Regions from separate parts of the Simplicispira sp. 125 genome, predicted to be linked through region 2. Evidence: riboswitches for the same ligand, from Rfam matches in the RefSeq annotation. Region 2 holds a riboswitch; the other holds the start of a gene.
The links. A riboswitch is a leader RNA that binds a small molecule or an ion and turns the genes downstream of it on or off. The one in region 2 is predicted to bind glycine.
Positions count from the first base shown of each region.

Region 1 (4,771 bases), 1.6 Mb from region 2:
GCTGGCAGCACCCGGAATTGGGCATGGTCTCGCCAGCAGAGTTCATTCCCATTGCCGAAAAAAGCGGGCTCATCTTGCCGATTGGTGAGTGGGTGCTGCGCACCGCCGTGCAGCAACTGGCCCGTTGGCAGGCCAGCGGGCTGCAGCAGATCACGATGGCAGTGAACGTGTCGGCGGTGCAGTTCCGCCACCCCAACCTGCCGGGCCTGGTGAGCCGCATCCTGGCCGAGGAGGGCGTGCTGCCCGATTGCCTGGAGCTGGAGTTGACCGAGGGCGTGGCCAGCAACGACCCCGAACGGGCCATTGCCATCATGGCGGACCTGCGGGCTCGGGGTGTGCGCATGTCGATCGACGACTTTGGCACCGGTTATTCGTCACTCAGCTACCTCAAGCGCTTCCAGGTTTGTAAGCTCAAGATCGACAAGTCCTTTGTGCAGGACATTACGGTGAATGCGGAGGACCGTGCCATCGTCTACGCCATCATCGGCATGGCCAGCAGCCTGGGGCTGCGCACGATTGCCGAAGGGGTGGAAACGCAGGAGCAGCTCGATGCCCTGCGTGCGCGGGGCTGCGATGAAATCCAGGGCTATTTTTACAGCAGGCCCTTGCCTGCACAGGAGTGCGAGCAGTTCCTGCGCACGCACCGCCCTGCGGCGGTGCTTACGGTCGCCTGATTCCATTTCTAAACCATCCGTGTCGATGTTGCTTCGCCTTGCCGTGCTACAGCACTGTCTGCGGCTTCGCGCCCAGGAGGCTGTCGGACTTGGAAATCGTCGGCTGCAAATCCAGTAAAAACTGTCCTCGCTGGGACCGATTCTCGCTTTCGACGCTCCAAGTCCGACAGCCTTCTAGACACGAATGATTTGGAAGCAGAATGAGAACGCGCTCAGGTGGCTGGCTGCAGGCGGGGCTGGCGCTGGTCTTTCATGCCAGCAAAGGCAAAGTCGACTTCTGGCACCTGGCCGCTGACGATGTCGGCCAGTGCCTTGCCCGAGCCGCAGGAATGCGTCCAGCCCAGCGTGCCGTGCCCGGTGTTGAGGAACAGGTTGCCCAGCTTGGTGCGGCCGATCAACGGCACATTGCTCGGCGTGGCCGGGCGCAAGCCCGTCCAGAACTGCGCCTGGGTGGCATCGCCTGCCCCGGGAAAAAGCTGCTCCACACGCCGCACGATGGCCTCGCAGCGGGCTGCGTTCAGGTCGCGGCCGTAGCCATTGAGTTCGGCCGTGCCTGCAATGCGCAGGCGGTCGCCCTGCTCGCTGGTGTAGCGCGAGAAGACGAGTTTGAATTCATCGTCCGTCAGGCTGACCTGGTGGGCCATGGCAGCGTCTTTCACCGGCATGGTCACCGAATAGCCCTTGGCCGGGTAAATCGGCAACGACACGCCCAGCGGTTGCGCCAGCAATGGGCTGTACGAGCCCATGGCCAGCACAAAGGCGTCGCCGCGCACCCGCTCAAAACGGCCCTCGGCGTTGGTGACTTCCACGTGGTCGATTGCATCTCCCGCCGCACGCAGCGCGGTAATGTGCTCACCCAGGCGGAACTGCACTCCGGCTTGTGCACATAGTGCGGCCAGTTCGCGCACGAACAGGTTGGCGTCGCCCGATTCATCTTCGGCGGTAAAGGTGGCGCCCGCCAGCTGCGGGCGAATGTGGGCCAGGGCGGGTTCGATGCGCACGGCCTCGTCGGCGCTGATCACCTGGCGCTCGCAGCCTAGTTGGCGCATTTGCTCGGCCGGGCCGAGTGCGCCGTCAAATTCTTTCTGGTTGGTATAGAAATGCAGGATTCCCTGGGTGCGCTGGTCGTACTGGATGCCGGTGTCGCGGCGCAGCTGTTGCAGGGCTGCGCGGCTGTAAGTGCCCAGGCGCACGATCTGCTGGATGTTGTGGCGCGTGCGTGCTGGCGTGCATTCGCGCAAAAATTGCAGGCCCCACAGCCATTGGCGCATATCGGCGCGCACGCGAAACAGCAGGGGAGCGTCTTCCTGGCCCAGCCACTGCAGCACCTTGAGCGGCGCGCTCGGGTTGGCCCAGGGCTCGGCATGGCTGACCGAAATTTGCCCGCCGTTGGCGAAGCTGGTTTCGGCGCCGGGCGTGGCCTGGCGGTCGATGACGGTCACATCGTGGCCGCGTTGTTGGAGGTAATAAGCCGAAGTGACACCGAGCAAGCCGGCGCCGAGAACGATCACGCGCATTTTTGGAGCCTTTCAGGGTTCCAGCGCTTGATGGATAAGCGGTAGCTGCTATTAAATGAATAGCATGCAGCCGACGTGTCCGCCAAGCTGCCGCTCCCCCTGTCCTTGTGACCTGAGAGATTCACCCCCTGCCAGCATGGCGTGGGGTTTGCTCCTTCGGTGCGCCACGGTGGTGGCGGCTCTCCAGACGGCTGTGATGAAAGGTGCAGTACGGAACCTGAGCGTGTATGGGAGTTTGCGCCTTCGGTGCAGCGGACGGTGCCGCCAAGCTCTCCTGCAGTGCGCGATTCTAGGCGCGCCCGGGGCCCTGCGTGGGGTGCGCAGGGCCTTATGCCATACAACAGTTGCTTATGGAGAGGCCCAAGCGCCTCGCACGCGCAGGGTTTTATTGGCGGTACGGATTGTTGGGTTGGCGGTCGTGCCGGTTGGAAACGCCATCGCCGTCGCTGTCACGGCGGTGGGGTGGGGCGCCGCGGCTGTGTGGGGGCCGGTGCGGGGGGGCGTTGTAATGGGGCTGGCGACCGTCAGGTGTCCGGTCGTAGCGGTTGGGAATGCCGTCACCGTCACGGTCCCAGCGGCCGGGCTCCATATACCAACGCCCACCGCGCTCGCGCCACTGGGGGGCGTTGTAACGGTAACCAGGGCGGGCTTTGAGCCAGTAGCCGTCGATCCAGCGGTAGCGGTCGTGGCGCCATTCCCAGTGGCCCGGTACCCAGACCATGCCGCGCCGAGCCCGGGGCGCGGCCTCGTAGTGCACGGGGGGTGGGGCTGTCTGGATGACGATGGTGGCCGAGGTGGCCGCCTGCGCGGTGGGCGCCAGGGCGCACAGTGACAGCAGGGCGATGCTTGCGGCGGCGAGGGCGATGCGTGCCATGGGAATACTCCTTTGAAATGGTCCCGAAAGGAACCAATGAAAGGCATTGTGTGGTGCTCTTCGTCAAGCCCGTGTAGTCGTTTGGCGAAGGCGTGTGAGCAAATGTTTCGGCGGCCTGCACCAATGCGCCTGACCGTGATGGATGTCACGCAAGGCTCCTGGTAGAGGACGGATGGGTGTCTTTGCCCTGAGATGGCTGTATTTTGGGCGATTTTGGTGGCTAGCGCTTGCTGGTAAAGCGCAATCAGCTATCAAAAATAGAGCGTTTTGGGCTGCTCGTCGACGTTGACGCTGTCTCAACGCCGCATCTGGGCAAAGGCCTCGAACTCCCAACTGCGCAGCGCCAGCAAAAGCGTGTAGCCCTCACGTTCGTGCTCAGGCAATTTCTGGTCGGCCAGGTGTTGTTGGGCAAAGTCCTGGGCCACGCGCTGCATGCGTTCCATGAAGGCAGGAGCCAGGGAGCGGCTGATGTTGCCATGCACCAGCAGCACACCTTCGCCTGTGCCGTCAAACCCCCCTGCAAAGTAGTCCAGCAAAGCGTGCTCGCGGAAATAGTTCATCACTGGCCCGTGGGGGCGCCAGCGGAAGGTCTTGGCCAGCTTCAGGCGGTAGCGGTTCAGGGGGCGCAACTCGATGATGCCGATCCGGTCGAGCTGCACCAGGTAGCGGATGACCTCGGCCTCGGTCAGCCGGTAGGCGCTGGTCACCTGCTCCAGCGTCCACTGGCTCAGTACGCAGATGGCCATGAGCAGCAGTTTCTTGTCGGCCACCACGGCCTTCTCCTGGTCGTGCGTCAGCTCCTTGAGCAAGGGTTGCGCGTCGGCCACGCGCCGGGCGAGGTCGGCAAAGTCCAGCGCCAGGGCGCGGCAGATGGTGTCGATGCGCGAGAGCGGCATGTCGCCTTTGGCCAGCATGCGCTTGACGCTCGATTCGGCCATGCCCAACTGCCGCGCGAGGTCGGCATAGGTCATCTGGGCGGATTTGAGTTCCTTCTTCAGGGCGGTCACGAGGTCGGCGGTGGTGCTCATGGGTATCGATTATCAATACTCCAGGTGCCATCAGTAGCTGTTTAAGCAGCTTTTTGGCGGTGCAATGGGTTGTGCTGAACACACTGCGGGGCATCGACCACTGACGGATGCGACGACCATGACCTTTTCTGTATCCCCCTCAGGCCAGTGCGCGCAGCGCCCTCTGTGCCGCCCGGTCCTGTCACGCGCTGAAATGGGTCTGCTGCTCGGCATGGCTGCGCTGCTGGCGCTGGCATGCCTCGGGCCGGTGTTGTCTGCACTTGTGACATTGCGCAACAGGAGGGTTCCAGTCATGCTGCGCGCCCCTGTGTCCGGGCAGAATCGCGCCCACATCGTCGGCGGCCTACGCTGGCTGTGCGCTTGAGGTGCGGGCAATACCAAAAAAACACAACAAACCTGTCGAGAACGAGGAGAAACGCATGAAGATCGAAAACCCCTCCGCCAGTGCTGCGCAGGCGCACGAGGACCCCAACCAGTTCGCCCTGCTGCGCCAGCGCCGTTTTGCGCCGTTCTTCTGGACGCAGTTCTCTGGTGCGGCCAATGACAACCTGTTCAAGTTTGCCTTCACGGTGATGGTGACCTACCAGATCAGCGTGTCGTGGATGCAGCCGGCCATGGCCGGACTGGTGATTGGCGCACTGTTCATCCTGCCGTTTCTGCTGTTCTCGGCCACCAGCG
Region 1 is NZ_QEKM01000001.1:2,440,890-2,445,660, reverse strand. It holds gene C8D04_RS11455 (EAL domain-containing protein) at 1-674, shown strand, start outside; gene C8D04_RS11450 (D-amino acid dehydrogenase) at 887-2,191, opposite strand; glycine riboswitch at 2,281-2,388, opposite strand; gene C8D04_RS11445 (YXWGXW repeat-containing protein) at 2,577-3,065, opposite strand; gene C8D04_RS11440 (helix-turn-helix transcriptional regulator) at 3,362-4,093, opposite strand; gene C8D04_RS11435 (MFS transporter) at 4,513-4,771, shown strand, end outside.
Region 1: linked by a shared signal. The riboswitch ahead of C8D04_RS11450 (D-amino acid dehydrogenase) and the one ahead of gcvT (glycine cleavage system aminomethyltransferase GcvT) in region 2 are both predicted to bind glycine.

Region 2 (4,771 bases):
GTCGATGCGGCCGCTGGTGGCGGGGTACTGGGCTAGCACGGCGAAGTACTCGCCTTCCAGGGCGGCGTTCCATTCCTCCAGCGAGTTGGCCAGCACCACCTCAATGCCCATGGGGGCGGCACGGGTCTGGATGACCTCAATGGTTTGTGGATGGGCATCGCCCGCCACGATGAAACGGTGGCTTTTGCTTTTGACCGAGCGCTTGGCCAGCGTCATGGCCTCGGCGGCGGCCGTGGCTTCGTCGAGCATGGAAGCGTTGGCAATGGGCATGCCGGTAAGGTCGCACACCATGGTCTGGAAGTTGACCAAGGCTTCCATGCGGCCCTGCGAAATTTCGGCCTGGTAGGGCGTGTAGGCCGTGTACCAGGCGGGGTTCTCCAGGATGTTGCGCAAGATCACGCCGGGCGTGTGCGTACCGTAGTAGCCCTGGCCGATGAAACTTTTGAGGACCTGGTTGCGTGATGCAATCGCCTTGAGCTCGGCCAGCGCCGCAGCTTCCGATGCCGGGGGCGGCACATCCATGGCGCGGCTGCGCGCGATGGAGCGCGGCACGATGGAGTCGATGAGGGCGCGGCGCGAGGCCTCGCCGATCACCGACAGCATGTGCGCTTCATCGGCCGCATCGATGCCAATGTGGCGGGGCAGAAACTCGGTGGTGTTTTCGAGTGCGGACAAGGGCAGGGCGGCAGGCATCTGCATGGCGGGAACCAGTCTGAAAGGCTATTAAAAAGAGAGCATCTTGCGCTTGTTTCTAAAAGAATTCAGGCACTTTATATTTTGAAAGTGCCTGAATTCAAGCGCGAACTGCTATGGTTTTTGTTGTCGTGACGCTCAGGCGCTGGCGGCAAAGCTCGAATAGGCGGTCTCGTCCATCAGGGTGTCGAGCTGCGACGGGTCCGACAGCTTGACCTTGAAGAACCAGCCAGCGCCCAGCGGGTCGGTGTTGGCCAACGAGGGGTCGGCGCGCAGGGCCTCGTTCACTTCCACCACTTCGCCCGCGACGGGAATGTAGATGTCGGCAGCGGCCTTGACGGACTCGACCACACCGGCCACGTCACCCTGGGCAAAGCTGGCGCCCACGGCGGGCAGATCGACGAAAACAACGTCACCCAGGGCATCCTGGGCGTGCACGGTGATGCCCACCACGGCGGCGTTGGTGTCGGCAATGTTGATCCACTCGTGGTCTTTGGAAAATTTGACGGTCATGGGATGTCTCCTGGAAAGATGATGGAAAGGGGAATGTAGCCGCTGCTTATTCCATTTCTAAATCAAACGATGACTTTGTCGGCTTCGCGTATTCGATTGATTGAAAAACGGAATGACCTGGTGGTCAGCCGCGGTAATAGCGTGTGGGAACGAAAGGTGTGGTGCTGACCTTCATGGGCACGGGCTTGCCGCGCACCATGGCAAAAATCTCGGTTCCTGTCGCGGTGTAGTCCGGGCCGACGTAAGCGATGGCTATGGGTTGATTGAGCGAAGGACTCAGCAGCCCACTGGTCACCTGGCCGATCTCCTGGCCGTCCATGTTTTCCAGTACGGCGGGCTCGCGCACTGGCACGCGCTCAGTAGCGACCAGGCCGACGCGCTTGCGCGTGAGGCTGGCGGGGTTGTCCAGTTGCGCCAGCACCTTGTCGGCACCCGGGAAGCCCCCGGCGCGTGCGCCGCCGGTGCGCCGCACTTTTTGTATGGCCCAGTTCAAGCCTGCTTCCACGGGGGTGGTGGTGGTGTCCATGTCGTTGCCATACAGGCACAGCCCCGCCTCCAGGCGCAGCGAGTTGCGTGCGCCCAGGCCAATGGGCTTGACCTCGGGTTGCGCCAGCAGGGCGCGGGCCAGGGTTTCAGCCTGCGTGGCGGGCACGGAGATTTCAAAGCCGTCCTCGCCGGTGTAGCCGCTGCGGGTGACAAAGCAGGTGCAGCCTGCAATGGTGAAGTTGCCCCCCGTCATGAACACCAGTTGCTCCACGCCGGGTGCCAGGCGGGCCAATGCCGTGGCGGCCTGCGGGCCTTGCAGGGCGAGCAGGGCGTGGTCGGGCATGGGGACCACCTGGCAGCGCATGCCGATGCGTTCCTGGAGGTGGGCAATGTCGCCCACCTTGCAGGCGCCGTTGACGATGACGAAGATCTCGCCATTGCCTTTGTTGAAGAACATCAGGTCGTCGATGATGCCGCCCTCGTCATTGAGCAGCAGGCCGTAGCGCTGTTTGCCCACGGGCAGGTCGATCACGTCCACCGGCATCAGGGTCTCGAATGCGGCAGCGGCATCGCGCCCCACCAGGTGCAGCTGGCCCATGTGCGACACATCGAACAGGCCCGCGGCCTGGCGGGTGTGCAGATGCTCGGCCATCAGGCCTGCGGGGTATTGCACGGGCATGGAATAACCGGCAAACGGCACCATGCGGGCGCCCAGTTCGATGTGCAGTGCGTTGAGCGGCGTGGTGAGCAGGGGGGCGGTGGCAGACATGGCGGACTCCGGGGCAAATAGGGGCCACAGCCCATGGGGCTGCGGGATTTGCCTGCTGTCCGCTTTACCTGAGAGATTCGCCGCAACGCCCTGGCTGGCCGTGCGGTTTGCTCCTTCGGTGGATGGCCTGCACCTGGGGCGCGGACATCTCTCTCCAGCTAGGGTACGCCGGCATCGTTGCGGGCGTTTGTCAGTCCTTTTGCCTGAGCGTTCGGCGGGGGCCTGCGCCTTCGGCGGCGCCGCTCGTGCTTCGTGGTGAAGTGCGGGGCGCTCTCTCCTGACCGGGCGAATTCTACCTATTTTGCATAGACGATATCGCGCAAACTCAGCGAAATCGACGGAAAGTACGTGATGAGCAGCAGGCAGCCCAGGATCACCAGCACGAACGGCAGCAGGCTCCCGACGATGCGGTCCAGCGAGATGCGTGCCACGGTGCATGCAGCAAACAGGTTCACGCCAAAGGGCGGCGTAACCATGCCCAGCGCCAGGTTCACCACCATGATCAGGCCGAAATGCACCGGGTCCACACCAAAATGCTGGGCCACGGGCGCCAGGATGGGCGCCAGCACAATGATGGCTGCGCTGGTCTCGATAAACATGCCGATGAAGAACAGCGCCGCGTTCACGCCCAGCAGAAACAGCGCAGGTGACTGCAGCACCGCTTCGAGCCAATGACCAATGGCGTCGGGGACGCCCGCGCGGGTGATGAGAAAGGCAAACAGGCCCGCGTTGGCGATGATGAACATGATCACCGAAGACGAAATGACCGAACGCCGCAGCACGGCCGCCAGGCTTTTGATGCCGATTTCCCGGTAAATCAACACCCCCACCACCAGCGCATAGAACACCGCCACGGCCGAGGCCTCGGTGGGCGTGAAAACGCCGCCGTAGATGCCGCCCAGGATGATGACGGGCATGAAGAGTGCCCAGCCCGCCTGCAGCGTGGCGCGGCCCAGCGGCATGCGGCCTTCGCCATCGTTCTTGCCCCAGCCCTTCCACTTGCAATACGCCCAGACGAACAGCATCAGCGCGCCGCTGATCAAGAGGCCTGGGCCAAAACCGGCGATGAACAGCTCGCCGATCGACACCTCGGCGCTCACGCCGTACAGGATGAGCGGAATCGACGGCGGGATGATCACGCCCAGCTCGGCGCTGGTGGCCTGCAGGGCGGCGGCATAGCTGGTCGGGTAGCCGTGCTTGATGAGCGCCGGGATCAGGATGGCTCCAATGGCAAAGGTGGTGGCCACCGACGAGCCCGAAACGGCGGCAAAAATCATGCACGTGAGCACGCAGGTCATGGGCAAGCCGCCTTGCACACCGCCGACCAGGCTTTTGGCAAACTCGACCAGTCGGCGTGAGATGCCGCCTGCTTCCATCAGGTTACCGGCCAGGATGAAAAACGGAATGGCCGCCAACGGAAACTTGTTGATGGCGCCAAACATCTCCTTGACGGAGATGAGCATGTGGGCGTTGGACGCCTGGATGCCGAGGATGGATGCCAGTCCAATCGACACCGCAACGGAGATGGTGAGCGCAAAGCACAGCACCATGGTGGAGATCATGACAACGCTCATTGCGCGGTCTCCAATTCCATGCGGCGCGGGTCGATCAGGTTGCCCACAATGCCCAGGGCGCTGAATACGCCACCCACCGGGAGTGCCACATAGGCCCAGAACATCGACAGCGACTCCAGGCCCGCCATGGTCTGCACGCGGCCGCGCAATGCGTAGTCCCAGCCCCACCACACGATGATGGCAATGAGCATGAGCGCTGCCAGCGCCACCACACCATCGAGCACACGGCGCAGGCGCGGCGGGCTCCAGCGGTAAAGCACATCCACACTCACCATGGCTCCTTGGCGGAAGGCCGTGGGGATGGCCAGAAACACCATCCAGATCAGGCTGAAGCGGATCAGTACCTCGGTCCACTCGGCCGGCTGCTCCAGCACGAAGCGCATGATGATCTGGAACATGCCCAGCGCAGCCGCCAGGACCAGCATGGCGCAGGCACACCACAGGGAAAGGGCACTGGTCCAGCGCTCAAAGGTCAGGAAGGCGGTTTTCATGGGGCGCAGTCGCCAGGTTCGCAGTCGGTGTCGTGATTTCAAATGAAAACGCCCGTTATCTTAATAGATACGGGCGCTAATTGCTACAATAAATGTAGCTAAATCACTTGTAGTTGCGGATTTTGTCCAGGTTGGCCTTGCCGAACTGCTTTTCAAACTCGGCGTTCACGGGCGCCAGTGCAGCGACAAACTTGGCTTTGTCGATGTTGTCGATCACGGTCATGCCCTTGGCGCGCAGATCGGCC
Region 2 is NZ_QEKM01000001.1:825,054-829,824, forward strand. It holds gene gcvP (aminomethyl-transferring glycine dehydrogenase) at 1-699, opposite strand, end outside; gene gcvH (glycine cleavage system protein GcvH) at 832-1,206, opposite strand; gene gcvT (glycine cleavage system aminomethyltransferase GcvT) at 1,331-2,461, opposite strand; glycine riboswitch at 2,508-2,629, opposite strand; glycine riboswitch at 2,647-2,751, opposite strand; gene C8D04_RS03835 (TRAP transporter large permease) at 2,758-4,035, opposite strand; gene C8D04_RS03840 (TRAP transporter small permease) at 4,032-4,526, opposite strand; gene C8D04_RS03845 (TRAP transporter substrate-binding protein) at 4,630-4,771, opposite strand, start outside.